One region of the Weizmannia acidilactici genome, then DNA from elsewhere that is predicted to be linked to it. Evidence: riboswitches for the same ligand, from Rfam matches in the RefSeq annotation. Region 1 holds a riboswitch; each other region holds the start of a gene.
What was found. A riboswitch is a leader RNA that binds a small molecule or an ion and turns the genes downstream of it on or off. The one in region 1 is predicted to bind S-adenosylmethionine.

Region 1 (7,322 bases):
CAAATGGGGGGTTTGCGCTTGCTTATATTGATTTATCGACAGGCGAGAGCCGCGCAACGGTGTTGGATGGCCCATTTGAAGAGACCTTCAATGAACTTAATTCGATCGGGGCAAAAGAAGCGGTTGTTGATCCGGATTTCCCTGAAGATTTTTGTAAATTGATGAAGAACAGCGGGAATATTACGATTTCATATGAAACGGACACAACGGAAAAGGAAGATTTTACAAAGCTTTTGGCCGGTGCGGGCACAGAAAATCTGAGGCTGTCTGTTACAAGGTTATTAAACTATTTATACCGGACACAGAAAAGAAGCCTTGACCATTTGCAGCCGGTAGAAGTGTATGAAGTCCGCCAGTATTTAAAAATCGACTATTACTCAAAGCGCAATCTTGAACTGACAGAAACAATCCGCGCACAGGGGAAGAAGGGGTCACTCCTTTGGCTGCTTGATGAAACGATGACGGCTATGGGCGCACGCCTTTTAAAGCAATGGATCGACCGCCCGCTTTTGAAACGTGAAAAAATCGAAGCGCGGCTCGCCATGGTTGAAACCTTCCTCAACCATTACTTTGAAAGGCAGGATATCCGGGAACGGCTGAAAGAAGTGTACGATTTGGAAAGGCTTGCCGGCCGGGTTGCGTTCGGCAATGTGAATGCGCGCGACCTCATTCAGCTAAAATGCTCGCTCCAGCAGGTTCCGGGTATCCGCGCGTTGATTGAAAGCTTAGGGAATGCGGAAAGCGAAAAACTTGCCTCGCTTCTTGATCCGTGCGAGGAACTGACAGATCTGCTTGAACGCGCGATTGCAGACAATCCCCCTGTCTCCGTTAAAGAAGGCGGCATGATCCGCGACGGCTACGATGAAGAGCTCGACCGTTACCGGGACGCGAGCAAAAACGGCAAGCAGTGGATTGCAAGCCTCGAACAGGAGGAGCGGGAACGGACCGGGATTAAGTCGCTGAAAGTTGGTTACAACCGTGTGTTCGGCTATTATATTGAGGTGACAAAAGCGAATCTCCACCTGCTGGAAGAAGGACGCTACGAACGTAAGCAGACGCTTGCAAACGCCGAAAGGTTTATTACCCCCGAGCTCAAAGAAAAAGAAGCGCTCATTTTGCAGGCGGAAGAAAGGATCATTGATCTTGAATACGAGCTGTTTACGGAAATTCGCGGACACGTAAAAGAGTTTATTCCGCGCCTGCAAAGCCTTGCCAAAGCGGTCAGCATGATTGATGTGCTCCAAAGTTTTGCAACCGTAAGTGAAAACCGCCATTATACGAAACCTGTTTTCCGTGAAGACGGCGTATTGAAAATCACAGACGGCCGCCACCCGGTTGTCGAAAAAGTGCTCGATTCACAAAGCTATGTGCCGAACGACTGCCTGATGGATGGCCGACGTGAAATCCTTTTGATTACTGGGCCGAATATGTCGGGGAAAAGCACATATATGCGGCAGATTGCGTTGACAGTGATCCTCGCGCAAATGGGTTGCTTTGTGCCGGCTGACGAAGCGGAACTGCCGATCTTTGACCAAATTTTTACAAGAATTGGTGCTGCGGATGATTTAATTTCCGGGCAGAGCACGTTTATGGTGGAAATGCTCGAAGCGAAAAATGCCATTGCCCACGCGACAAAAAACAGTTTGATTTTATTTGATGAAATAGGCCGCGGAACCTCTACATATGACGGTATGGCGCTTGCACAGGCCATGATCGAATATATCCATGATAAAATCGGGGCAAAAACGCTTTTCTCCACCCATTACCATGAGCTGACCGCGCTTTCCGAAGAATTGGACAAACTGCAAAATATCCATGTCAGTGCCATGGAGCAAAACGGAAGAGTCGTTTTTCTCCATAAAATCAAAGAAGGCCCGGCCGATAAAAGCTACGGGATCCATGTTGCCCAATTGGCCGGCCTACCGGATGGCGTGATCAAGCGTGCCGAGAAAATTTTGCATGAATTTGAGAACCACGACGGGGGCGAAAAGCAATTGCCTGCTCGCGAAACGGCTGCTGCCCATGAAGCGCCGGCCCAGCTGTCATTTTTTGAAGAGCCGGAAGAAATCAGGCATAAGGAGCCTGTTTTAAAGGAAAGAAAAGTGATCCAGCAAATCAAAGAACTGGATTTGCTTGAAATGACGCCGCTGCAGGCGATGAACGCCCTATATGAGATCCAGAAAAAATTAAAAAAATAGGTGGTGTTGTCCGCGATGGGGAAAATTGCCCAATTGGACGAGTGGCTTTCCAACAGGATTGCTGCCGGAGAAGTGGTGGAACGGCCAGCATCTGTTGTCAAGGAGTTGGTGGAAAACGCGATTGATGCACAAAGCACCGTGATTGAAATCGATGTGGAAGAAGCCGGCCTCCAGAAAATCCATGTCATCGACAACGGCACTGGCATTGAAGCGGATGATGTGGAGCTAGCATTTTCGCGCCATGCGACAAGTAAAATTAAAAACGAGCATGATTTATTCCGTATTCGTTCGCTTGGTTTCCGCGGTGAGGCACTGCCGAGCATTGCGTCCGTTGCTCGCGTGGAAATCGTAACGTCAACCGGTGAAGGGCCGGGCATAAAAGCCATAATAGAAGGAGGAAAATGGCTTTCTCACGAAACGGCGCCAAGCCGGAAAGGGACGGAAATGACAGTCACGGATTTATTTTTCAACACCCCGGCACGGCTAAAATATATGAAATCGATCCACACCGAGCTCGGCAATATTACCGATGTCGTCAATCGCCTGGCGCTTGCCCATCCGGAAGTGTCAATCCGCCTCCGCCATGGGGGGAAGATGCTTTTGCAGACAAATGGAAACGGCGATGTGCGCCAGGTGCTCGCTGCCATTTACGGGGTCAATATTGCAAAAAAGATGATTCCAATCCATGCGGAAACGCTTGATTTTGAACTCAACGGTTATATTGCCCTTCCGGAAATCACAAGGGCGTCGCGCAATTATATTTCTACGATGGTCAACGGCCGGTTCATAAAAAATTACCCGCTTGCCAAGGCGATTTTGGAAGGGTACCATACGCTGCTTCCGATCGGCCGTTATCCGATTGCGCTGCTTTCGGTGAGAATGGATCCGGTTCTCGTAGATGCCAATGTCCACCCTGCAAAGCTTGAAGTGCGTCTCAGCAAAGAAAAAGAGCTTTGCCAAATCATTTCGGAAACGATCAAAGCCGCATTTAAGAAGCAGGAATTGATCCCTACCGGCATGATCCGGGCAGCGGAGAAGCCAAAGCAGGAGCAGGTTTCATTCCGGCTTGACCATCTGCCGGAAAAAGAGGGGCCGAAAAATGTGGAAGCCCCCGTAAAACCAAGTTTTCCGATTTATTCGCATAAAGATGCTTTGCTGCCCGAACAAGAAATGAAAAAACTGTATATGCCGAACCCTGGACAAAGTCCGGAAACTCCTTCTCCGCTTTCAAAGCCGCCAGAGGATCCGGTTTTTCCGGAAACGGTCCGGGAAACGGATACGGCATTCGATTATAAAGAAGCAGAACAGACGATTGCCGTTGAGAATCCGGCGCCGCGCGTTCCGCCAATGTATCCGATCGGCCAGATGCACGGCACATATATTTTCGCGCAAAATGAAAACGGCCTGTACATCATTGACCAGCACGCCGCCCAGGAAAGGGTCAAATACGAATATTTCCGCGAAAAAGTGGGAGAGGTCAAAAAAGAACTGCAGGATATGCTTGTGCCACTGACGCTTGAATACTCGACGGACGAGGCGATTAAAATTCAGGAAAACCTTGATGCGCTGAAAGAAGTCGGCGTTTTTTTGGAACCGTTCGGGCATAACAGCTTTATCGTCCGTTCGCATCCGACATGGTTCCCGAAAAACGAGGAAAAAGAAGTCATTGAAGAAATGATTGAACAGGTCCTTTTGGTGAAAAAAGTGGATATCAAAAAATTGCGCGAAGAAGCGGCCATCATGATGAGCTGCAAAGGCTCGATTAAGGCAAACCGGCACTTGCGCAATGACGAAATCCAGGCGCTTCTGGACGCCCTCCGGATGTCGTCCGACCCGTTCACATGCCCGCACGGTCGCCCGATTATCATTCATTACTCGGTTTACGATCTTGAGAAGATGTTTAAGAGGGTGATGTAGTTTGAGCAAAATCCCCTTATGAAATTGGGGGAGGATATTAAATCGCACTTGACACATCGGATTAATATGCATATAATAAAACCAACATACATTTACATCGATTAACTTATCCAGAGAGGTGGAGGGATTGGCCCGATGAAACCTCAGCAACCGGCCTGCACGGCACGGTGCTAATTCCAATAAGCCTGAGGCTTTGAAGATAAGTTGAGGTGACATGCCCATTTGAAGAACCCCTCTTCTTATTTTTGAAGCGGGGTTTTATTTTTAAATAAAAGGAGCGATACAAATGGGCAATATAAAAGACAGGGAATTGGCAGCTGAAAAAAGGAGGAATGAACTGATTGACCGGCTGATTGCCTTCCATATTTATAAAAAAGGAGGGAAGCACCTGTTTGAACTCACGCTTCACGAACTTGAACAGGAATACCGGCATATCCAATCGCAGGTGCATCCCCACAGCGGCTGGGAATCGATCCATTGGAAACGGAAAAAATAAACCGGAAAGGTCATTTTAAATCCTGTTCCCTTAGGCGGTCAACCGTTCCATTTCAAAATAGGCGGCATTGAGCTGCCTGTGCGTTTCGGAAATTCCTTTTTCCTCCAAGGTATTTCCCGCGGATTTTATAATAAGAACGCGGGTTGAACCATTTATGCCCTTTTTCACAATCTCGCCTCCTTTCATTCAGCTGCCCATAGTGTTGCCGTAAAAACGGGAAATATCCGGCGGAAATGGAGACGTTTTAATCGGAGAACGAAGCATCTTTGCCTTTTTGGAGCATGTACAGCTGGTATTCATAAATGAGCTTGTCCAGGAGCTGGCTCTGGCGGATGGTTTCCGGGTGGTTAAAACCTTTTTGCACGGCAAATTGCATCATCTTTTTCCGGATTATGTTGATGTTGCGGGACAAATTAGAAGTTTTTTGGTTTGGTTTACGGTTGTTTTTTGGCATACAAACGTTCCTTTCCGGAAATATGGGGGGAAACAATTAAGCAAAAATTTTCACGGAGCGGGACAATCAGATCCGTTTTGGAGAATGTTTGCGGATTGGAAAGAGGCTATTCTTCGGATCGGCCGAGAGGAATTTCGTCATGATCGGGATGGATGACGCACCCAATCAAAAGAATATCTTCATAAATACTCTTTTTTACGCTTTCATATGGGCATTTCCGGTAATCATCCAGAAGGCGCCCCAATTCAATAATGAATAATAAGGTTTCTTCCTCTTTGACCATCTATCATAATACCTGCCTATCATTTGTGATCAACCCTTATTATATAGTATAAATGGACCAAATGTGAAGCAGGATTTTTGTATTATGGGAATTTTTACAAAAAAGTTTGGACGGCACCATTTTGGGGCACTTTTTCCAGCATTAACAGCCGCAACCCGAAAAGGCTGCTGCAGCTTGTTTAATTGGGCGGTCTTGTGGAGGTTCCTTGAATGGCCTCGTGTATGCTCCTCACTTCTTTAAATAGCGCATGCCGGTCCACTTTTAAGCTTTCGATGATTTCTTGTGGATCATTCCCGCTGCGGTGCATCTTCATGACTGTATCCAGATTTTTATGCCCCAGCTTGGCCAACGCCGATGCTAGAATAAGAAAGTGGCGGTCTTCTTCACGCCGAGCATATTTTTCAATATCTGCCCGGCTTCTTCCGTTATACTGGGCTAGATACCGGATGATGTTTTCTTTGTTTGCCGCATAAAAATGTTCTTTTGCCTCATGGTGTTCGGCCCGGATTTTTCCAACGTCCACGCCGAAGTGTGTAGCGGTTTCTTTCCATGATTTGTGTTTTTTATAGTATTGCAGGACTGCCTCCATTTTTTTGCCGCTATGTTCGGCGATGAAGGCGGCATGGTAAACCTCTTTTTTGGTGTATCCCTCCTGCAACCATTTCTGCATATTTTGAACCGGCGCCATTTGGTGATGGGTGTAAGGCTTTCCGCCGTGCTGGGCGTATGCGGAAGGTACGGCAAAAAATGCCAATATCAAAATAGCGGTCAAGCCTGTCCATGTTTGTTTTCTATTCATCTAAAAATACCCTCCTTTTTTTAATTTATGCCTGAATAGTTTTCCCTTTCCCCTGCTTTCTATGACCGCTGGAAGGAAATGAATAAAATTTATTCAGAAGGGGAAAATATATAAATGTTCTGTTTGAATGCTTTATGGTAGGATAAAGAAAGGGATGTTCCCTTTTCGGTTGCCGAGTTTCAGCAATTGGTGCGGGGAAAAATTTATCGAAATTGCATCCCGGGGCAAATTGCCCATGATTGTCGGCGGCACTGGGCTTTACATACAATCGGTTTTATATGATTATCGTTTTTCGGACATTTCCGGCGACGCTAAATACCGCAGGGAGCTGGAATTACTGGCGGAGCGGGAAGGGGCCGGGATGCTCTACAAGATGCTGGAAGAACTCGATCCGGAAACCGCCGGCAAGATCCATCCGCACAATGTAAGAAGAGTGATCTGGGCGCTGGAAATATACCATTTTTCCGGCAAAATGATGCATGAATACCGCAAGGAGCAAAAAGAGGAGATGTTGTATGATGCCGCTTTGGTCGGCCTCACACTGGAAAGGGAAAAATTGTACGCGCGCATTAATCAACGGGTCGATAAAATGATTGAACAGGGATTAATAGCCGAAGTGGAAAAATTGCTGGCCAACATTTGCGCGGTGCCCAGTCAATCCAGGCGATCGGCTACAAAGAGCTGTATGATTATTTTGATGGGCTCATAACCCTTGATGAGGCGATAGCCCGGTTAAAACAAAATACGCGGCGTTTTGCGAAAAGGCAGCTTACCTGGTTCCGCAACAAAATGGAGATTGAATGGTTTGATATAACAAACGAGGCCGAAAAGGAAAAAAGTTTGAAGAAATTTCCGCTTTTATAGCAGGAAAGCTACAAATAAAATCGAATAGTTTATAATGGAGAGAAAGAGGAGGAGGATGCGAGATGAACAAGGCCATCAATATTCAGGACCAGTATTTGAATCAATTGCGGAAAGACGGTACCGTTGTTACGGTCTTTTTGATGAATGGGTTCCAGCTTCGTGGCCAGGTAAAAGGATTTGATAATTTTACGGTTCTGATTGAGACGGACGGCAAGCAGCAGCTTGTTTTTAAACACGCCATTTCTACGTTCCAGCCGCAAAAAAATGTTCAGATCAATTTTGAAGAATAAATGGAAATAATTGCCCGGCGG
Region 2 (7,322 bases), on a different contig from region 1:
ATCTCCTTGCGGCGGCAAGCATCATACCGAAGATGGTGTCCGCCGTCGTATCGTCCAGGACGCCAGGTGTGTTTGTTGCCATAATGCCGCGTTTTGTCAGCTCGGGGATGTCCAGATTATCATAGCCGACTGAAATATTGCTTACAATTTTTAAGTTGGGCGCGTGGTCCAGCAGCCCGCTGTCCACCCGGAGTCCGGACCCGAGCAGCCCTTCCGCTTCCTTTAAATCGGGCAGAAGATCCGTATATGTATGGCAGTCCGGTATATGTTTGATTTCAAAATGCTCCCGCAGAGATTCAATAAGGTCTTCTGGCATTGCGCTGTATACGATAACTTTCATGATAACCCCCCTCTGTTTCTGATCGTGAATATGGAATATTCTTATTTTACCATAAAAAACAAAGCCTGGTTCTCAGGCTTTGTCAAAATCAGTTACCCCCAAATTTCTTTTGCGGTCTCCACGATGTATTTTAACTTTTCCCACTGCTGCGCTTCTGTTAAAAGATTGCCGTGGTGGGTGGAGGCAAATCCGCACTGGGTACTGATGCAGAGCTGTTCAAGCGGAACGTATTTGGCAGCTTCCTGAATTCTGGCTTTGATGGTTTCTTTGTCTTCAAGTTCGCCTTTTTTGGAGGTGAAAATCCCGAGCACGACTCTCGGGCCGCCTTCCGGAACATATTTTAACGGTTCAAAGCCGCCGGAACGTTCATCATCGTATTCAAGGAAGAACCCGTCCACTTTTTCTTTTGCAAAGAAACTGGGAGCAATCTTATCATATGGTCCTTCAAAAGCCCAAGTCGATTGGTAGTTTCCGCGGCATAGATGGGTTGTAACAACCAGGTCTGCCGGTTTGCCTTCAAGAACACCATTTGCAACCCGTAAAGCCAGGTCGATTAATTTTTCTCTTTCCAATTCACTGTCGGAAAATGGAAGTTTTGGTGAACAAAGGCCGGCAACATAGACATCATCAAGCTGCAAGTAACGGCAACCGGCATCATAAAAAGCTTTGATTGCATCCCGGTAAGCTTGAATGATATCTTTTGCATATTCTTCAATATCCGGATAAATTTCTTCATTGCGAATGCCTGCATTGAAAAATTGGTTTGGACTTGGGATGGTCATTTTTGCAATCGCTCGATCACCAACAATTTCTTTAAACTCTATAAAGTCTTTCAAATGTGGATGATCAGGATTAAAGGAAACTTTTCCGGTTACACGGACATCATATGCTTCTGTTTCAACACCGACAAATCGATAACCATGTTCAGGGATGTAACCTTCTACCCCGTTTAAATGTTCCATGAAATCCGTATGCCAAAATCTCCGTCTAAACTCGCCATCGGTAACAGCTTTTAGTCCAATTTCAATTTGTTTATCAACAATTCGTTTAATTTCTTCCGTTTCAATTGTTCTTAATTCCGCCGCAGTAATGGTTCCTTCTTGAAATTTTTTTCTGGCCTCATGGATTCTTTGTGGCCGAAGTAAACTCCCTACATGGTCTGCTTTAAATGGTGCTTTCGCAATGGTTTTTGTTGTCATTGTTTTTCCCTCTTTCTGCAAATTTTTTAAACCGGCTGCTGTGCGCAGAAAGAAATTGCTTTTATGTACGGCCGTGCAATAAAAAAACCTCTTCTTGGCATAAGAAGAGGTTAGGATGCGAAATGAAACCGATACTCTTCTTATCTTCAAGCAATTTGCTTTCTGGAATTGGCACAGTTCTTCAAAAAGACCGCTGCCGAGGCTTCAAAGGGCCAGTCCCTCCACCTCTCTGGATAAGAATTTTTTTAAAATTATTTAATTTACTATCATTTTAAATGTTTTAAGTGATTTTGTCAAGATGAAAATTAGTTTAATTTTAAAAATATAGGCGGTAAAATTGGGTACAAAAGATTGAAATATAGGGCCGGTTAAAAATATAATAAATAGTAAGTAAAGAGGAGGGATTTTATGGAGGCCTTACAAACAAGGCAAAGGTCGATGTTCCAGAAAGTGCTCTGGGTATTTGCCGTTTCGCTGCTGTTTGCGACAGCAGGTTTATATACGGGAAGATTCGTGCCGCCGGGGTTAATGATGCCGCTGATGGTTGCGGAAGTGGCCATGATCATTGCCGCTTTTTGGCTGAGAAGGCGGAAGAGCGTCGGCTATTTATTTGTCTATGCGTTTACGTTTATATCCGGCATTACGACGTACCCTGTCGTTGCTTATTATGCATCCGTGGCCGGAGCTGAAGTGGTACTGCTCGCTTTCGGTTCCACCTTTGGCATTTTTGCCGTCATGGGTACAATCGGCGCGGTTACAAAAAGGGACCTCGGCTTTTTAAGCACGGCATTGCTCGTTGCATTGCTGGCGCTCATTTTCATCGGGATTTTCAGCATTTTCAGCCCGCTTACTCCAACCGGCCTGCTGGCGTGTTCCTTTATTGGTGCAATTGTTTTTTCCTTGTATATTGTATATGACTTTAACCAAATGAAGCACCACAGTATAACGGAGGAAATGGTTCCGCTTTTGGCTTTAAATTTGTATTTGGATTTTGTAAACCTGTTTATTAACATTTTGCAAATCCTCGGCATTTGGGGAAGCGACGACTAAACTGGACGGATTTAAAGAAAGCGCCCGCCATTAAACGGCAGGCGTTTTCTTTTTCACATTTTGTATGATAAAACCGCTTTCCGGCAATGTCGGGATTTTATTCAGCGGAATGTTTAAATTTTGCGCCGGGACATCATAATCAATTTTATTGACAAGAAAATCAAGGGTAGCTTTCATGATTTCCAGCGTAATCCCTTCGCCTGGGCAGCGGTGGCCTCTCGACGGATCCGAACCGCCGTGGGGAATAAAATTAAACAGGCTGCCGTTCCAGTCCCGGAAACGTTCCGGCCGAAACACATCAGGATCCCCCCAAATCTTTTCATCATGGTTCGTGCCGTACATATCGAGCAGCACAAGCAGCCCTTTTTTAAACTCATAGCCGTTCCATGTAAAATTTTTGCGGACTTTTGCGCCTAAGAAAGGGCCGAATGGGTAAAAACGCCTGACTTCCTGGGCAAACCATTCGATGCGTTGTTCGTCCCCGCCTTCTAACCACCCTTTATAGCGGGGATGCTCAAGTAAGGAAAGGGCTGCAAAGGTAATGAAGGTGGCAATTGCGGTGATCGGGCGGAGCACATTGATCAGTTCCACGGCTGCTATTTGCGCATCGAGCTGCCGGCCGTCTTTATCCCGGTACAGTGCCATTTCCTTTAAAACAGAACCATCTTCGGCTTTTATTTTGTCTGCACGGACATCTTCAATAATGCCGCGTACCCAGTCTTCCGCGCTCGTTCTTGCCATTCTTCCTTTCCAATGCCGCGGCCCAACAGCCCCGAAAGCGTACACCATATCCATAAATTCCTGTGCCCGTTTCCCGGTCTCCTCTTCCCGGAGCGGCACACCGGCCCAGCGGCATGCGGCCCGGCAAAGAAGGTTTTTTGCTTCATCAAATAATACGATCCTGACGGCTTTTTCCCATTTTGGGATGCAGGCTTCCCATTCCGCTGCTGCCATTTGTGCGAGTCGCTGCTGTGCATCAGGCCCCATTAGCGACAAAAACAAAGCTTTTCGGCGGATATGTTCTTTCCCGTCCAATGTCTGGATCGCATTTTCCCCGAACAATGTTTTCTGTACACGTTTCGGGGCAGCTCCGTTCCGCTTGAATTTTTCCGGATCGTAAAAAATTTTTACCGCTTCTTCGCCGCTGATGCAGACAGCTTTTTGTCCAAGCAGGCGCGTTTCAAACAAATTTATCCGATACTCATCCGTCCGGTTTTTAATATAGAGGTAGCCTTCCTTCAAAAGGTCAATTGTATCATCTATTGTTTTTTCATTTGGGATTTGTTCAGCCATCGTATTTCTCCTTTTTTCCATTTTTCACTTTTGTTCCATAAGCCCGGATCCAATCACATTCGAAGTTTACCCACAATCCGGGAAAGTTATGTCAGGTTTTGTTTCACTTTGCAATGGGGTATAAGGGAAAGAGAGTGTTTTTCACATTTCAGGACAGGAAAGGAAATGAGCAATGGCAGAGGGAATCAAAGTTGGTATTGGATTTGCAACAGGAAGGAAAAGTTTTAAGAATGTTTTAAGAACCTATATGTATAATTTAAAAGAATCCGAACTGACGGAAATAGACCGCATCCGTCTGCGCCTGTTTGTTGCGTACGACTTAAACTATGAAAATGCCGAACCGGAGGATTTTATACATATAGATACAGATATAATGGAAGAAATTGATCATGCCTGTTTTATCGGGGAAGAGGAAACACGGAAAGAAATGGAAGACCTTGTTTTACGCGGCATCATCTCGGAAAAAGAAGGCGGCTTGTTGTTTGGGGATGGATATGCTTCAAAACGGAATATCGTCGTTTACGAAGCATTAAAAAACGGGATCGACTATCTGATTTTTCTGGATGACGATGAATATCCAGTTGCCGTTACAAAAAGCAGGAAATATGCTGTTTGGGGAGGCCAGCAGGTGCTGCGGACCCATTTGGAGCACATCAGAGAGGCGGATATTACAAATGGTTACCACTGCGGCTATATTTCCCCGATCCCTTTCATTGCCTTCAACGAAGATTTGAATGAACAAGATCTCCGAACCTTTATCGAAGCCTTGAGCAATGATATTGTAAATTGGAATACAATTAAAAGCGTGATGGAAAACGGCGGGGTAACGTATGCCGATACAAGCATCCTTATCAGTGACGAAGCGGAAGAAGTGGAGGAAGTGAACCGGGCAAAATTCATTTCGGGTTCGAACTTGACACTGAATTTAACGGACCCTTCCCGCGTGCTTCCGTTTTACAATCCCCCGAATGCGCGCGGCGAAGATACTTTTTTAAGTACATGCCTGGGTGAACGGAAAGTTTTGCGTGTCCCCGCCTATACATTCCATGACGGGTTCGGCGCTTACCAGCATCTGCTGCTCGGGGTGCTGCCGACAAATTTAAACTATATAAAAGCGGACACAAAGCAGGTTGTCGAACGTTTTTATAAAGCGTGCGTCGGCTGGATCCGGTATAAGCCGCTTTACCTGTACATTACCCAGCCGGAAACGTATGAAGAAAAAATTGAAAAAGTGCGCGCCCGGCTCGAAGCGACGCTGCCAAAAATTTGCCGGTATTTTGGGCGCAGTGATTTTATGGACGTGCTTCGGGAATTTGAACATTACCACAGCCAAGTAAAGCAGCATTACAGTGATTTTTTGGCAACGCAGGAAGCGTGGGGAAAAATTACAGCCTATATAGCCGAACAATCGGAAAGCAAAACAGCCATTTAAAAAGCCGCTCTCTATAAGCGACTTTTTCGTATTAGGTGTTTCGCAGTCCTTGGGTAAAGACGGTCAATCCGATGCAAATGTGTAAAATCATGCCTAAAACCGGAATAAAAGCCAGCACGTTTCCAATGATGCCGAATACATGTCCCCAAACCGCTTTTCCGCCTGCATAAGCAAACACAGCACCGACGATATGGAGCAGAATCAACCCGCCTAACGGGGCCCACAGATGAGCGAGAATAATCGCCCCGCCCAAAAAAGGGATGCCGAAAAACAATTCCGTTAAGCCAAGCAGTAACTTGTATACTTGTGACAAAGATGACATCATATTTGTCTCCTTTACCAGCAAAAATATAAATGTACCTTCTTCTCTTTATACGAATCATAAAACAAAAGGTTTCAATTGTCGAAGCTGGTGAAATCAAAAGAGTATACAAAACACAAAAAATCCCTTAATATAGCATTAAATAAATTAATTATATTGGAAAGGTTGGGTTTAAATGGCGGAAATGGTGCGTTCGATACCTCGCCCATTGGTAAGGGCAAACCAATGGGTGATTGTGCTGAGTGTAGTTTTAACCTGGGTGTCCGGGCGGGAGTGGTTTTTGTTGATTCCGCTCGTTGCGGGCCTGGCAGGGTTATTGTTCCACTTCAATCCGGTGATGAAACTGGCAAAGCTGTTTTTGCGGAAAGACCCGAAAGCCTACATACCGGAAGATTGGGAGCAGCAGCAATTTAACCAAAAAATTGCCGTAACATGCCTGGCGCTCGGGTTTATCAGTTTTCGCCTCGGGTGGAACGTTGCAGGCTATGTGTTTACTGCTCTCGTCGCACTTGCTGCATTCATTGCGATCCTCGGTTTCTGCATCGGGTGCTTTATCCACTATCAGTGGAAACAATATCAATACAGGCGGACGCATTCTTCGTAAAGAAGAAAGGGGCTCATAGGGAAGAGAAAGTGCTGCTGGAAGTTGGCAGGTTGCATATTCAAACGCTGATTATGGATTTTTCCGGGATTTCGGAAATGGAAATGCATGTCATTGACCATATTTTTAAAATCATTGACGGCAATTCAATGATGAGCTGCAAAATGGTCATTACCGGATTGCGCCCGGAAATTGTGCAATAAATGGTTATGAGGGAGCTTTCCTTTGATAACAGGGCTGAAATGAAGGGAACTTTGCAGCAGGCATAAAAGACTATTTCAAATATGATGAATTAAAGAAGGAAATCCAACTGTTATAAGATATATATATTATAGAAGAAACTGGGTATTAAAACCCCCGCGGCCATTTTGGAGTGGCCCGGGGGTTTTAAAATTCTATAAATGCAGCAGCCGTTTGCGGCATGTTACAAGCTTTGTTCCGTTGCTTTTGAATGGACCGGCTGTGCCTCGGGTGCATGGTGCCCCAGCCTGCTTAGCAGAAGCCCGGCGGCAGCTCCAATAAGTGCCGGTACGACCCATTCCAGCCCAGCAGAGGCAAGCGGAAGTTTTTGCGCGAAAGCCTGTACAAAGCCAAGCGGGATACCGAACCCTTCCAGCCCTTCGATGACGGCAAAGACGCCAGTAAATAACAATGTGCAGCCGTACACTTTTTTCGAACCGTGGAAAAGCTTATGGAAAAACGTCAGGACAACAAGCACGATCGTCATCGGATAGGCCATTTCCAAAAAAGGTACGGAAAATTTTAAAATCAAATTCAGGCCTAAATTCGAGAGTGTAAAACCAACAAGGGTGACGGCAATGACCACCTGATGATAGCTGAGTTTCGGCATTAAATTTGAAAAATACTCCCCGCATGCTGTTGTTAATCCAACTACTGTTGTGAAGCAGGCCAGCATAAAGATAAATCCGAGCAGCGCTTTTCCGGCTTCCCCGAAAAGTAGTGTGGAAACTGCGGTTAATACGTCCGTGCCGTTTTGAAAAGTGCCGGCGGATGCCATTTTTGCCCCGATAAATCCAAGGGCGACATACACTAAAGCAAGGATTGCGCCGGCGATAAACCCGGCT
Region 3 (7,322 bases), on a different contig from region 1:
AAATTTGAAGCACATTGATCTTTAGCACCGATCTTAAGGGGCAAAAGCAACAATGCTTCGCGTTTCATTGCAAAATTTGCAGCGCTATGGGCTTTTTAGAGCGGCTATAAGGGCCAATTCATTGCAAAATTTGCAGCGCTATGGGCTTTTTAGAGCGGCTATAAGGGCCAATTCATTGCAAAATTTGCAGCGTTTTTGCAAAGATCTTATGACCATTTCGAACCGCAATATGTGCTTTTGGCATGCGTTCCGGTTCCGGACATGATTCATTGCTGATCTGGCATGACTTTTTTCCATAAGTGACATCAATTAACGTCTAAAAAATCCCAAAGCGGGCGCGCGTCCCGCTTTAGGATTTAAACAGCAAAGTATCTGGCTTCCGGGTGCGAGAAGACAAGGGCCGTAACGGCGGCTTCCGGTTCCATCATGTAGCCTTCGGTCAGGTGGAGGCCGATTTTTTCCGGTTCGAGCAGTCTGAACAGTTTGGCCTGGTCCTCGAGGTTCGGGCAGGCCGGGTAGCCGAATGAGTAGCGCTGGCCCTGGTATTTGGCGGCAAAGCGCTGCTGCATCGTGAAGCCGGCCGGGTCCGGGAAGCCCCATTGGTCACGCATCAGTTCGTGCAGGCGCTCGGCGAAGCCTTCTGCCGTTTCAAGGGCGAGCGCCTGAAGGGCATGGCTTTTGAAGTACTCGCCTGCTTCCTTCAAATACCTAGCAAAGTGGCGGATGTTTTTGCCGGCGACGACCGCGAACATGCCGACAAAATCGACCACACCGCTGTCGACGCTCTTTACATAATCGGCGAGGCACAAAAAAGGCGGCTTAATCTGACGCGGGAACGTGAACCGCTCCAATACGCAGAGTGATTTCGGATCCAGCGGTTCGCGCCGGTCGAACGGTTCTTGTGCTTCATAAATGATCAAATCGTCGCCGTCTGACTGCGCCGGGAAAAACTGATAGACGGCGGACAGCTGGAGCAACTTTTCTTCCTTGACCCATTCGCGCAGTTCGTCAACCTGCGTTTTTAGGCGGACGGCGCGTTCGTTGCCTTCTGCGAGCAGTTTTTCAACGCGCCCTTTCAAGCCCAAATGGTGGCCGAGGAGCATTTGCATATTGACATACGGCTCGATATGGGCGAGCGGATAGTTGCGCAGCACATGCCGTTTTAAATCGGGCGGCTGGTACACGGGGGCGTCTTTGGAAATCCCGGAACGGCGCGGGACCGCGTTAACGGCCGTACCCACCGGTTTTGCCGCTGTCCCCGGGCCGTCACTGCGCTGGGCGGTGAGCTCCGCTTCCAATACGCTGCGTTCGTTTTCGTCCTGCAGCCGGTTGGCGAGGGAGAGGCCTTCCATCGCATCTTTTGCATAAAGGACAAGGCCGTCGTATTGCGGCGCGATTTTATTGACGGTGAATTTTCGCGACAAGGCCGCGCCGCCGACCAAAATCGGCTGGCGGATCCCCGCTTCTTTCAGGTCCTGGGCTGTAACGACCATTTGCTGAGCGGATTTTACAAGGAGCCCTGATAGCCCGATTACATCCGGTTTTTCTTTTTGCACGGCCTGGATCAGATCTGCCGGTGCGACTTTGATGCCGAGATCGACAACCTTATAGCCATTATTCGACAAAATGATGTCGACAAGATTTTTGCCGATGTCATGGACGTCGCCTTTTACCGTAGCCAGGATCACTTTCCCTTTCGTGCTCGTTTCGCTTTTTTCCATAAAAGGTTCCAAAAAGGCGACTGATGCTTTCATCACTTCGGCACTCTGCAAAACTTCTGCGACAATGAGCTGGTTATCGTTAAACAGGCGACCTACTTCCGCCATTCCATCCATAAGCGGGCCGTTGATGATCGCAAGCGGGTCCGGGTACTCTTTGAGCGCCTGTTCAAGGTCCTGAATCAAGCCCTCTTTCGTGCCCTCGACGACATAATTGGCAAGCCGTTCGGCAAGCGTCATCGTTTCTACAGCAACTTTTTTCTCCAGCGTTTTGCCGCGGTAATGTTCCGTAAACGCGGCGAGCGCTTCGTCTGACGTTTCAAATAGCAGCTTCTCGGCCATCTTCACGTTTTCTTCCGGAATGGAGGCAAAGCGCTCGAGTTTTTCCGTATTCACGATTGCATAATCAAGCCCGGCTTTCGTGCAATGGTAAAGAAAAACCGAGTTCAGCACTTCGCGTCCGGCTGGCGGCAGACCGAAAGAAACATTGCTGATGCCGAGGATCGTCTGGCATTCCGGGAACGCTTCTTTAATGAGGCGGATGCCTTCGACCGTTTCTTTCGCGGCGCCGAAATACTGATGGTCGCCGGTGCCGGACGGGAACACGAGCGGGTCGAAAATCAAATCATGCGGTTCAAGGCCGTATGTATGGACGAGCAGATCATAGGAGCGGCGCGCGATCTCAAGCTTCCGTTCGGCAGTGACCGCCATTCCCTTTTCATCGATCGTGCCGACGACAACGGCACCCCCGTACCGTTTCAGGAGCGGCACGACTTTTTCAAACCGTTCCGTCCCGTTCTCCAGGTTGATCGAGTTGACGATACTTTTCCCTTGGCAGTACGTAAAAGCTTTTTCGATCACTTTTTCGTCCGTCGAGTCAATCATGAACGGGACTTTCACTTTTTTGACAGCGATCGAGATAAAATGTTCCATATCCTCGATTTCGTCACGGTCCGGGTCGGCGAGGCAGATGTCGATGATCTGGGCGCCGTTTTTCACCTGCGTGCGTGCAATTTCGCTTGCTTCTTCAAACTTGCCTTCCGCGATCAGCCGCCTGAATTTGCGCGAGCCGATGACGTTTGTGCGTTCGCCGACAAAAATCGGGCGCATCGATGGGTCGTCGTAAATGAACGGCTCGATCCCTGAGACGGCGTGGTGCTTCACGTGGTTCGGCTTGCGCGGCGGGATACCGGCGAGCGCTTCGTTCAAGGCGGCGATGTGGGCAGGCGTTGTCCCGCAGCAGCCGCCCGCGATGTTGAGCCAGCCTTTTTCGGCGAAGCCTTTCATTTTGGCGGCAAGCGACTCCGGCGTTTCGTGGTAATGCCCTTCTTCATCTGGAAGGCCGGCGTTCGGGTAGCAGCTCACGGCAGTTTTGGCGAGACCTGCGAGCGTGCGGATCGAATCAGCCATAAACTCGGGGCCGGTTGCGCAGTTGAGCCCGACCGAGACTGGGTGCATATGCTCGACAGAAATGTAAAAGGCTTCAATATTTTGGCCGGCGAGCGTCGTCCCCATCGGTTCGATCGTCCCGGAGATGAGAAGCGGCAGTTTTTTTCCGGTTTCATGAAAAGCATCCGTGATCCCGAGGAAGGCGGCTTTTACATTTAAAAGGTCCTGCGACGTTTCGACAAGAAGCACATCGACCCCGCCTTTGATCAGCCCGCGGGCCTGTTCCTGGTAGGCAGCTTTGAGCGCAGCAAAAGTCGTACCGCCCGTGACAGATAACGTCTTTGTCGTCGGGCCCATCGCACCGGCGACAAAACGCGGCTGCTCCGGTGTGGAATATCTTTCGGCGGCCTGTTTCGCAAGGCGGGCCGCTTCGGTATTGATTTTTTCGGCGAGATGCCTGAGATTGTATTCGTCCAGGACGATCGAGGTCGCGCCGAATGTGTTCGTTTCGATGATGTCGGCCCCCGCTTCCAAATACGCTTCGTGGATGGACCGGATCACATCGGGCGCGGTCAATGTCAAGCATTCATTGCAACCCTCGTACGCTTCGCCGCCGAAATCTTTTGCGGAGAGGTGCTGCTGCTGAATCATCGTCCCCATCGCCCCGTCGAGAATGAGAATCCGTTTTTCGAGTTCCTGTTCAAACAATGTCTGCCCCATGGAAAAGTTCCCCCTTTGTTTTTGAATGTGCGTGCAAGTATGGGTAAGGCGGCGCGCGTATATTTTCAATCCCGGCGCTGTGGGTTTTTCTTTATCATTTCTAAAGACCGTTCAGGATGTATGTTTTGCCCGAACGTACTTTATAAGGGTGCTATGGTTCATTCATTGAGCAATTCTTTGTCCGAATGTACCTTATAAGGCTGCTATGGTTCATTCATTGAGCATTTCTTTGCCCGAACGTACCTTATAAGGCTGCTAACGTCCGTTCATTGGGCATTTCTTTGTCCGAACGTACTTTATAAGGCTGCTATGGTTCATTCATTGGGCATTTCTTTGTCCGAACGTACCTTATAAGGCTGCTAACGTCCGTTCATTGGGCATTTCTTTGTCCGAACGTACCTTATAAGGCTGCTAACGTCCGTTCATTGGGCATTTCTTTGTCCGAACGTACTTTATAAGGGTGCTAACGTCCGTTCATTGGGCATTTCTTTGTCCGAACGTACCTTATAAGGCTGCTATGGTTCATTCATTGAGCATTTCTTTGCCCGAACGTACCTTATAAGGCTGCTAACGTCCGTTCATTGGGCATTTCTTTGTTCAAACGGTCTTTAAAATGCTTTGAGCGGGACAGTTCCAATAAACGACTATTGGGAAAGCACCTTTTTCTTTCATATGGATAAAAATCGCGCGCTCAAACAATCCCTGCGCCGCGGGCTTTTTCCTCCTTGGCGTGAATGTAGCGCGTGCATTCCACTGTCAAATCATAGCGGTCGAGCGGCGTAATCAAGTAAATGCCGTTGAAATACCCAAGCGCGGCGTCGATCAGGCTGCGGCTGATGGCGAGGCTTTCTTCACGCGCTTTGAGCGGGTCGCCCTGCGTTTTTTCCATCGCCGTTAAAATTTCATCCGTAAGCGTGATGCCCGGCACTTCGTTGTGCAGGAAGTTCGCGTTCCGGTAGCTCGTGAGCGGCATGATGCCAAGGTAGATCGGCGCGTCCAGATGCTTGGTCGCTTCATGCACCTGTAAAATTTTTTCCTCGCTAAAAACCGGCTGGGTGATAAAGTAATCGGCGCCGCTTCGGATTTTACGCTCGAGCCGGCCGACCGCTTTGTCGAGGTTACGGACATTCGGGTTAAACGCGGCCGCGACGGAGAAATTCGATTTCCTTTGCAGCGATTTGCCGGAGTAAGAGATGCCTTCGTTGAACTGCTTGATCATCGCGATCAGGTCCATCGACGATAAATCGTACACGCTTGTCGCCCCAGGGAAGTCACCGATTTTCGACGGGTCACCCGTGACGGCGAGCACTTGGTCAATCCCGAGCGCGGCAAGCCCCATCAAGTGCGACTGCAGGCCGATCAAGTTGCGGTCGCGGCACGTAATATGGACGAGCGGACGGATGCCGTGCTTTTCTTTTAAAATCGCGGCAATTGCGATGTTGCTGATGCGCGGGCTTGCAAGCGAGTTATCCGCCATCGTGAGTGCGTCAATGCCGGCATCGTGCAGTGCTTTTGCCCCTTCGAAAAAGCGTTCGGTGCGCAGAGTTTTCGGCGTATCGAATTCAACAATAATGGACCGCCGTTTTTTCGCGATTTCATGGAGCGGCGGTTCGCGGTGCTGCGCGGTCACGGCGATCTCGATTTTCGGCGGGCGTACCGTTTTTTCCGGGCGTACCGTTTTTTCGGTGACCGGTGCGAGGCCTTTGATCCCTTCTGCAATCGCTTTAACATGTGCCGGGGTTGTGCCGCAGCAACCCCCGATCAAGCGGACGCACTGCTCGACAAGTTTTGCGGCGCATGTTTTAAAATAATCGGCGTTATTCGTGAACGTGACCCTGCCGTCCTCGTAATCTAAAAGGCTCGCATTCGGGTAAGCGGACAAATAGGCATGCTCCGGGAGCGGAATTTCCTCAAACGACTGGATCATATGGTGCGGACCAAGCCGGCAGTTCAGACCGATCACGTCGGCGCCGCGGTTTTCGAGTTCTTTGAAAGCTTGCGCGACCGGGGTGCCGTTTTGCAATACGCCCGGTTCGACAAGCGAAAACTGGGCGATGACCGGGACGTCTGCCTCTTTTTTGGCAATGTCCACGACCGTAAATAATTCTTCCGCGTCAAAATACGTTTCGAGCAAAAGCGCGTCCACCCCTTCGCTCAGGAGGTGGAAAATTTGCTCGCGGAATGTGCGCTTGATTTCCGGGAGTGTGGCTTCTGTTTTGCGGTGTCCGCGGATGCCGCCGACCGTTCCGAGGATAAACGTTGATGGATTTGCGGCCTGTTTGGCGATACGGACCGCTTCTTTGTTGATATCGCTCACTTTTTCCTCGAGACCGTACTGGGCGAGCTTGATGTAATTGGCGCTGTAAGTATTTGTTTGGATAACGTCCGCCCCCGCTTCGATGTAAAAGCGGTGGATCGCGTGGATATCATCGGGATGGGTTAGGTTGAATTCCTCGTAACACGTGTCGGCGCCATACGCATACAGCAGCGTCCCCATCGCCCCGTCCGCAACAAGTATGCGGTTTTGCAGCGTTTCAAGAAGGTCCAATGGTTTACACTCCTTTTTGATGGTATGAAAAAAGCCCCCTGGGAAAAGGAGGCGCGATTTTACAAAGTGTCTCCTTATCTATCAGGCATGCCTGTTGGATTTAGCACCGGGCCGGATGGCTGGTTGCTGAGGTTTCACTGGGCCAAGTCCCTCCACCTCTCTTGATAAGGGTATTCAGCTGAACGTGCGTAATATTTCGATTTATTTATACTTTACACTTATTCTGATGCAAGGACAAGGGGGAATTTTTATATCTGAAAAGCGTTTGGTGAATGGATTGTGGAACTTTCTGTGCGGCGGCCGTTTGGAATGGATTTCCTCTTTTTGACGTTTCTTGCGCTATCCAGTATAATGGATTGCGGCAATTTTTAATGATATCTCTTTCCTTAATATATTAGGGAAATATTGAGGACGGGAGTGATTGCGCATGATCCGGCAATTGGAGATGAAAAACAGTGCGGCGGCTTCTGCTGTGTGGGCGCTGCAAATTCCGGCCTATAAAAAAGAAGCCGGACTGATCGGTTTTGACGGGATCCCCCCGCTTAATGAGCGGGTGGAAGATTTAATGGCGAGTACGGAAAAGTTTTATGGGTATTTCGTTGGGGAAAAGCTTGCCGGTGTGGTTTCAGTTGAACGGACGGGCGATTGTGTCATGATCTGTCGGCTGTTTGTCGGGGAACATTTTACCCGCCGCGGGATCGCGCGCAAACTGCTGGAATTTGTGCTCAGCCTGCCCGGCGCCGGCCGGTTTGAAGTGAGTACCGGCGAAAAAAATATCCCGGCTGTCTCGCTGTACTTGAGCATGGGTTTTACGGAGACGGGGAGAACCGAAGTTGCGGACGGGGTTTGGTTGGTGCGGTTCAGGCTTTGATTTTGGTTTGTGAAAAATTTCTCGGATTATCAAAAAGGAGACATCTCTTCCCTGCTTTTTCTTCCTTTCGCTGATT
Region 4 (7,322 bases), on a different contig from region 1:
GCTTAAGGTATGAAATGGATAAAAATTTGTTCAAATAGTCTATATATGGGGTCTTGAGGACAGTTCGAGTTGACATTTTCACTCTAATGATTTTTAAGATAGTTCTATTTTTACTGTCGAATGTCCTTACGAAGCTTTTTAAGGGCATTTTTCATTAAAGTTTTTAATTATCCATATAAAAGGACAAAATCCAAACCCTCATGTCCTTTACAAAGCCTCTTAAGGACAGTACTTCTGAAAGTTTGCACCCCAATGCCCAGTTCATTTTTAAAACCTTATATCCGGACAACTCTTCTTAAAAATCAATGCCCGGGTGCCTCCGCTGCTCCTTTCAAACAAACACTGCCGCTTTCAACGCTTCCTTTGTCCGGTCAGCCAGCGCGTCGACCATGTGTGGATGGCAGCCGAGGTACTGTACCAGACGGACATCATGCCCTTCCCGGTTTAACTTGTCCACTTTCTTTTCCATCGACCGAACGAGCAGGCCGGTAAACCATAAATACGGGGCCACCACAACCGGGCGCCCGGTTCCGGCGAGCTTAAACAGCGCTTTGTCAAAAGACGGCTGCAACACCGCTAAATACGATGGCTTAACGGATTCCACCCCCAGTTTTTCTCTCAGCCGGGATGAAATTTTTTCAAAGTCCCGGATTGTCCCTGGATTTCGGCTGCCGCGCCCGACCAGGAGGATCTCCGCACCCGGGGGCACCCCGGTTTTCCGGATATTTTCCGCAACGACATCGATGATCCGATCCTGCACTCCGAGCGGCCGGCCGTAAGTAAAAACAATATGCGGATACCGTTTTTTCGCTTCCCGGATCGCGCGCGGGATATCTTCATGATAATGGCCGGCGCTCAAAAGCAGGACCGGCACGACCGCAATGCGCCCCGCCCCGCCCCGGACAAGCGCAGCAATGCCGGCTGCTATATCCGGCTCAGCAATTTCCAAATAACAAATCTCCTGTAGGTCTGCTTCTATTTTTTCCATCACAAGCCGGATCGTCTTTGTTGCTTCTGCCGCTGTTTCCGGAACGCGACTGCCATGGCTGACGTATAAAATCCCTTGTTTCATACGCCGGTCACCCTGTATACACTGCAGCCGCCTGATGTTCGAACCATTTTAATTCGCTGCGCAGTTTCACAACTTCACCGATAATCAGAAGAGAAGGATTACGAAGCGCAGCAGCCTTTTCGCTAATATTTTCCAGCGTGCCCGTTACCGTTTCCTGCTTTTTGGTCGTGCCCCAATGGATGAGCGCAGCCGGCGTGCCTGCAGGTTTCCCGTGTTTGATCAGCTGCGCGCAGATCAACGGCAAATTTTTTACGCCCATATAGATGCAAAGCGTATCAATCCCGGCATACTTTGACCAGTACGCATCCAAATCGCCGCCCTCTTTTGAAACGCCGGCTACAAACGCAACGGAGGCGCTGAGGCTGCGATGGGTAAGCGGAATACCGGCATAGGCAGGTGCAGCGGATCCGGCCGTGATCCCCGGCACGATTTCAAACGGAATATGTTTTTTCACAAGAGATTGCGCTTCTTCACCGCCCCGCCCGAAAATAAACGGGTCACCGCCTTTCAATCTCACAACGGTTTTTCCCTGGTTGGCGAAATGGCAAAGCAGATGGTTGATCATTTCCTGCGTCATCATGTGGGCGTTCGGTTTTTTGCCGCAATAAATCAGTTCCGCATCTTTTTTGGCCTCTTTTAACAACTCGGGATTCACCAGCCGGTCGTATAAAATGACCTCCGCTTCCCGGATTGCCCGCAAGCCTTTTACCGTAATCAGTTCCGGGTCACCCGGCCCCGCGCCGACTAAATATACTTTTCTCATCGTTTCACCTGCTCTTCTGTTGTAATGGCGTAAAGATTGGCAAACCGCTTTTTCCTGCCTGCGGTTTCCGATTCACGCTGGGACAATTGCTTCCGGCTGCCCGTCAGGCTGACCATGCAGACCGTCGCAATGGCAGCGCCGATGATCACAGCGTCTGCGTAAAAATTGAATTTTATGAAAGATTGGATCAAAAAATATGAAACGACCATGGACAACACCGGGGAAACAAACCATATCCTTAATATAATCGTAATGATCGGCTGTTTCCAAGCCGCCTGGCCGTTTTTCGCGGCACTGACACCGGCAATGGCCGAAGTGGTCACCTGCGTAATCGGAATCGGCAGGCCGTACAGCGAGGCAAGCGTCACAAGCACGCCCGAAACCCCGGAGATGGCAATGCCGTTTCCGACCGAAAGCCTGACAATTCTTTTGGCGCTTGTTTCAAAGACCCGGCCGCCCAAAGTCAAGACCCCGGCCACCATCAGCAAAGCACCCCTCAACACACCGATTTCTTGTGGAACGAGCCCCGCCCGACAAGCGGCCCGATCGCATTGCCGACATTGTTCATTCCGGCCGCATAAGCCTCAAGGCATCCGGTAATGATCAACACGATCGAAAAAAATTTCCCCGTTTTCGGGCCGAGCACGTTTTTTTCCTTAAAAATCCGGTTTCCGGCTTTTACAAGCAAATAAGTGACAAACATCGCGGCAACCGGGACAATAAACCAAAAAGCAACAATCGTAAACAGCATTTTCAGATGGAGCGACTGGTACGCAAGCCCGGCACCGACGATCGCCCCGACCGTCACTTCGCTCGTCGACAGCGGAACGCTCAACAGGTTCGAAATAAAAAGCGTCCCCGCCGAAGAAGCCAGCACGATCAGCACGACTTCAGGAGTTAGAATATGTTCCGGGATAATCGATTTGCTCAATGTTTTAACAACAGGCCCACTGCTGAAAACCGCACCCGCAAACAACGCAGCCGAGCAAATGATGAGCGCCGCCCTTTTTGATTTGACGGCCCCCGCCACGTATGAGACGCTCATTGATGCCGCAGAGCCGCTTGCCCCGATGTTATACGCGAAGAAATAGGCCATGACAAATGACAAGATGATGATGAGCAAATCCGTTAATCCCCTTTCTTTACCGTATGTAGCCCGCATTCGGTTTTGTTGAATCCCACCCATCTTCCTTCACGCGAATCGCCGTTCCCGACTGCACGCGTGCACGGGAAGCAGCCGATGCTCGGGTAGCCCTGGTCATGCAGTTCATTGTACGGTAAAACATTGGACCGGATATACTGCCAGACGTCGTCCCATGTCCAATAAATGAGCGGGCAGATTTTGATAGAATGGAACCGTTCATCCCGATTGACAAAATTGGTGTTCCGCCTTGTCGGAGACTGCTCGCGCCTTAAGCCCGATATCCAGGCGGCCGCCCCCTGTAATGTTTCTTCAAGCGGCTTGACTTTGCGGAGATAGCAGCATTGGTCCGGGTCACGTTTCCACAGGGCGGAGCCGTATTGCGCCGCCTGTTCGTCGAGCGTGAGGGACGGTTTTTTCATCCGTATATTCAAATCCGGATATTTTTTCTTCACTTTTTCAATCAAATCGTATGTCTGCGGAAAATGCAGATCGGTGTCCAAAAAAACGATGTCCGCATCTTTCCTGACTTTTGAAATTAAATCAATGAGCACAATCCCTTCGGCGCCAAAACTGCACGCATATACAACCGATTTGCCGTATATGCGGTAGGCCCATTGCAAAACTTCCAAAGCTCCCTTTGTATCATCTTCCGGCACGAAATCCGCAAACGGATCGGCGGTAAACTGTTCATAAGTGAGACGCGCTTGTTCCACCCTCTATTCCCCTCTTTCTTATTCGACTACTAAGAATTAAACCATAAAAAAACTTCTTACCCCAAAGTAAGAAGACATCCGGCAACTGTATTTAACACAGTATAGGCATCTTCTTATCTTTCAGGCATCCACCTGCAGGAATTGGCACAGTGTTCCGGTTCCGAACCTGCTGCCGAGGCTTCACAGGGCCTATCCCTCCACCTCTCTTGATAAGAAAACCATGAATATGAACTTGAAAATCATTTTATACCTTCTAACCCTATTCGTCAACTAAAAATTCAGACAAGGAAAAAAAGACCCATTCTTTTGACTGGATGATGCAGCAAATTGACATAGGGAGGAAAAAATGGCTGAATGGAAGCAAGACGAGGTGAAAATATGATGCATTTGGACAAACACCACGAACCAAGAACAAACGGAACATTACTGCGGCAACTCTCCCGCCGGCCGTTTCAACTGAACAGGCTGATTGAAGAAAACCTGCAGCTTTTTCAGATGTATTGCAATCCCAATTTTCCAAAGCCGTTTTCCTTCTCGCACCTGCTCTTGAACCGGAAATACCCTGTTGGACCATGCAAGACCTTCGCAGACGATAGCGGACTTGTTTACCCTGAATGGAAAACGGAACTGGACAAGGAATACAATAGGCTCCTTGAAACGGCCAATCGCGAAGTGAACATCCTTGACTTCGGCGCGATCGGGGACGGAAAAACCGACAGCACAACGGCGTTTCAAAAAGCAATCGGCAGCGGGCGGGTAAAAGTGATCGTGCCCGCGGGTACTTTTCTCGTCAAAGGGCTCAAGCTTCCTTCATGGACATGCCTGATCGGCCGCGGGAAAGGTGTTACAACGATCAAATTCCACCCGGGTGCGCCGAAAAAAACGCGGCTCGTCCAAAATGCCGACTTCCGGTACGGCAATGACCATATTCTCGTAGAAGGCCTGACGCTTGATTGGAATGTGGAAAGGCTCGGTCAAGCAGAAAAAACTTCGGCCGGAAACAACCGGTCGAGCTGCCTTACTTTTGCTCACGTCACGTACGGCTGGGTGAAAAACGTGGAAGCTGTCAATGCTGGCCTGCACGGCTTTGATGTGTCATCCACCCGCTATCATTATTTGGGCGACGGGTTCCTTGCCCCCGGGAGAAGCCGTTATATATGGCTCGACGGCATCACTGCAAGCGGGTTCGGAGATGATGGCATCACAACCCACCACAGCGACTATATTTTTATTTCAAACTCGTACTGCTTCCATCCGAGCGGCAGGGCCCATACGGAAGGTTTTTCCAACTCCAACGGCATTGAAATTGATGACGGCTCCCGCTATGTGTGGCTTTGCAATAACGCCACAACCGGTTGCTTCGGCGGCGTGGAAATCAAAGCCCACCACAATGCATCGGCCGCTTCCCATGTCCATATTTACGGCCATCTTTCGGTCCGGGACAACCGTTCTTTTAATTTCCGGCACATCGGCCACCATAAAGGGAAAGATGCCAATTCGAAAAGCGCCAACCATATTGTCGCGGCAAATCTTGTCTCTATTGCACCGGTTTTTACCGATTTATATAAAGATTCCACACCGCGCAGCCTCGTCGTTTCCGCATACCAAAATGTTGTAATCAACGGGCTCACCGCAATCGGCGACCCGGATTACGATTTTAAAGGTAATCCCGTGATCGCCATCCAATACCGGGCAAAAAACGTTGTCCTGAAAAATATTAACATCAGCGGGTTTAAAAATGCAAAACGGATAAAAGGCAAAGACAGATGCGTGTTGGTAAAGTGACTGCAGGGAGTTTCCGACATTTACGCTGGTCATTTGGCTTATCAGGTATAAATTTTAATTTTTTAAAGCTGTGAATGGGATAATTGGTCCTAATAGGGCTTCTATGAACCATAACTCGCTTTTCGTTCTTGGTTAACGGTCTTGATGAGGCATCTCGGAACCATCACACGGCTTTCATTTTTTGCTAATGGTCTTGTTGTGGCGTCTCAGAACCATTACACCATTTCAATTCCAAGCTTTCGGTCCCGAGGCGGATTCTCGGAATCATTACACGGCTTTCATTTTTTGCTAATGGTCTTGTTGTGACTTCTCAGACCATATCATGGCTTTAATTCCGGGTTAATGATCCGTAGTGGTAAGCATGCCATTCTTCCCTCTATGTAAAAAGGCTGCTCCGAAAGCCTCGGATCCTGCTTTCGGGGCAGCCCCTTCTTACAGCACCTTGCTCAAGAATGCTTTTGTCCGTTCTTCCTGCGGGTTTTCGAACAGTTCCTGCGGCGTGTTTTCTTCGACAATATAGCCGCCGTCCATAAACAGGACGCGGTCCCCGACTTCTCGGGCAAAGCCCATTTCATGCGTGACGACGACCATTGTCATGCCGTCTTTTGCCAGGCTCCTCATGACTTCGAGCACTTCCCCGACCATTTCCGGGTCAAGCGCAGACGTCGGTTCATCAAACAACATGATTTTCGGTTCCATCGCAAGCGCGCGGGCGATCGCAATCCGCTGCTTTTGCCCACCCGATAACGAATCCGGATACGCGTCCGCTTTTTCTTCGAGCCCAACTTTGCGCAAAAGTTCAAGCGCCTTCTGCTTTGCTGCTTCTTTTGAAAGCTTCCGCACCTTGATTGGAGAAAGGGTAATGTTTTCCAGAACGGTCATATGTGGAAAAAGATTAAACTGCTGGAACACCATGCCGACTTCTGTGCGGATTTTATTGATATTCGTCGACTTATCCGCGATATCAACACCTTCTATGTATACATGGCCGTCTGTGATCGTCTCAAGCAGATTGATGCAGCGCAGGAAAGTCGATTTCCCCGAACCGGACGGGCCGATGACGACGACCACTTCCTGCGGTTTGATCTCGACATTGATGTTTTTCAGCACCTCGTTATCCCCGAAAGATTTTTTCAAATTCACCACTTTGATCATTCTGTTGCCAACCTTCTTTCTATGAAGCGTAAAAGGAAGCTGAGGGAAAGCGTCAAAACGAGATAAAGGAAGGCAGCTGTCAGATACGGCTCCCAAACCCGGTAATACTGCGTTTCCATCGCCTGCGCCCAATATACAATTTCAGGTGCGGCAATAACGGATACGAGCGATGAATCCTTAATGAGTACGATAAATTCATTGCCAAGCGGCGGGATCATCCTTTTAAAAGCCTGAGGCAGAATGACATAGCGCATTGCCTGTACATGGCTGAGCCCAAGCGAACGGGCTGCTTCCATCTGCCCTTTTTCGATGGACTGCACGCCGCCCCGCAAAATTTCCGCCACATACGCGGCTGAGTTAAGCGAAAGGGCAATCACCCCGGCGACAATCCCGTTCGTTTTCCCTAAAAATAGCGGCACAGCGCCGAAGTTGACGATCAAAATTTGCACAAACAGCGGCGTTCCGCGGAAAAACCCGACATAGCACAGGAACGGGAGAGCGAGGATTTTATTCCGTATCATTTCCCCGAGCCCGATCAAGAGCCCTAAAAGCATACCGAACAATATACCCGCCACGGAAAGCCCGATCGTTAAAAGCGTTCCTTTCAACAAATACGGCAAATATTCGATGATGATATCAAAGCGAATATCCATGTGTTTCCTCCCTAGGCCAAAATTGCGCAACCTTAAG

Region 2: linked by a shared signal. The riboswitch ahead of GBH70_RS03050 (5-methyltetrahydropteroyltriglutamate--homocysteine S-methyltransferase) and the one ahead of GBH70_RS00655 (Fur-regulated basic protein FbpA) in region 1 are both predicted to bind S-adenosylmethionine.
Region 3: linked by a shared signal. The riboswitch ahead of GBH70_RS12480 (bifunctional homocysteine S-methyltransferase/methylenetetrahydrofolate reductase) and the one ahead of GBH70_RS00655 (Fur-regulated basic protein FbpA) in region 1 are both predicted to bind S-adenosylmethionine.
Region 4: linked by a shared signal. The riboswitch ahead of GBH70_RS14275 (phosphoadenylyl-sulfate reductase) and the one ahead of GBH70_RS00655 (Fur-regulated basic protein FbpA) in region 1 are both predicted to bind S-adenosylmethionine.

What each region holds. Positions count from the first base shown of each region.
Region 1 covers NZ_BKZR01000001.1:130,489-137,810, forward strand. The annotation lists gene mutS (DNA mismatch repair protein MutS) at 1-2,198, shown strand, start outside; gene mutL (DNA mismatch repair endonuclease MutL) at 2,214-4,115, shown strand; SAM riboswitch class I at 4,219-4,321, shown strand; gene GBH70_RS00655 (Fur-regulated basic protein FbpA) at 4,402-4,611, shown strand; gene GBH70_RS16570 (hypothetical protein) at 4,642-4,779, opposite strand; gene GBH70_RS00660 (aspartyl-phosphate phosphatase Spo0E family protein) at 4,856-5,065, opposite strand; gene GBH70_RS16575 (hypothetical protein) at 5,172-5,348, opposite strand; gene GBH70_RS00665 (hypothetical protein) at 5,527-6,147, opposite strand; partial or broken gene miaA (tRNA (adenosine(37)-N6)-dimethylallyltransferase MiaA) at 6,310-7,046, shown strand; gene hfq (RNA chaperone Hfq) at 7,074-7,301, shown strand.
Region 2 covers NZ_BKZR01000005.1:69,909-77,230, reverse strand. The annotation lists gene GBH70_RS03055 (2-hydroxyacid dehydrogenase) at 1-340, opposite strand, end outside; gene GBH70_RS03050 (5-methyltetrahydropteroyltriglutamate--homocysteine S-methyltransferase) at 433-1,539, opposite strand; SAM riboswitch class I at 1,677-1,779, opposite strand; gene GBH70_RS03045 (Bax inhibitor-1/YccA family protein) at 1,948-2,589, shown strand; gene cypC (CYP152 family fatty-acid peroxygenase CypC) at 2,620-3,882, opposite strand; gene GBH70_RS03035 (hypothetical protein) at 4,055-5,314, shown strand; gene GBH70_RS03030 (hypothetical protein) at 5,346-5,636, opposite strand; gene GBH70_RS03025 (DUF4395 domain-containing protein) at 5,812-6,240, shown strand; gene GBH70_RS17055 (STAS domain-containing protein) at 6,270-6,440, shown strand; gene brnQ (branched-chain amino acid transport system II carrier protein) at 6,662-7,322, opposite strand, start outside.
Region 3 covers NZ_BKZR01000035.1:23,620-30,941, forward strand. The annotation lists gene metH (methionine synthase) at 357-3,827, opposite strand; gene GBH70_RS12480 (bifunctional homocysteine S-methyltransferase/methylenetetrahydrofolate reductase) at 4,519-6,375, opposite strand; SAM riboswitch class I at 6,447-6,546, opposite strand; gene GBH70_RS12485 (GNAT family N-acetyltransferase) at 6,803-7,246, shown strand.
Region 4 covers NZ_BKZR01000048.1:4,859-12,180, reverse strand. The annotation lists gene GBH70_RS14295 (sirohydrochlorin chelatase) at 332-1,072, opposite strand; gene cobA (uroporphyrinogen-III C-methyltransferase) at 1,080-1,835, opposite strand; gene GBH70_RS14285 (inorganic phosphate transporter) at 1,832-2,317, opposite strand; gene GBH70_RS14280 (inorganic phosphate transporter) at 2,332-2,958, opposite strand; gene GBH70_RS14275 (phosphoadenylyl-sulfate reductase) at 2,964-3,692, opposite strand; SAM riboswitch class I at 3,803-3,908, opposite strand; gene GBH70_RS14270 (glycosyl hydrolase family 28-related protein) at 4,047-5,477, shown strand; gene GBH70_RS14265 (amino acid ABC transporter ATP-binding protein) at 5,910-6,632, opposite strand; gene GBH70_RS14260 (amino acid ABC transporter permease) at 6,629-7,285, opposite strand.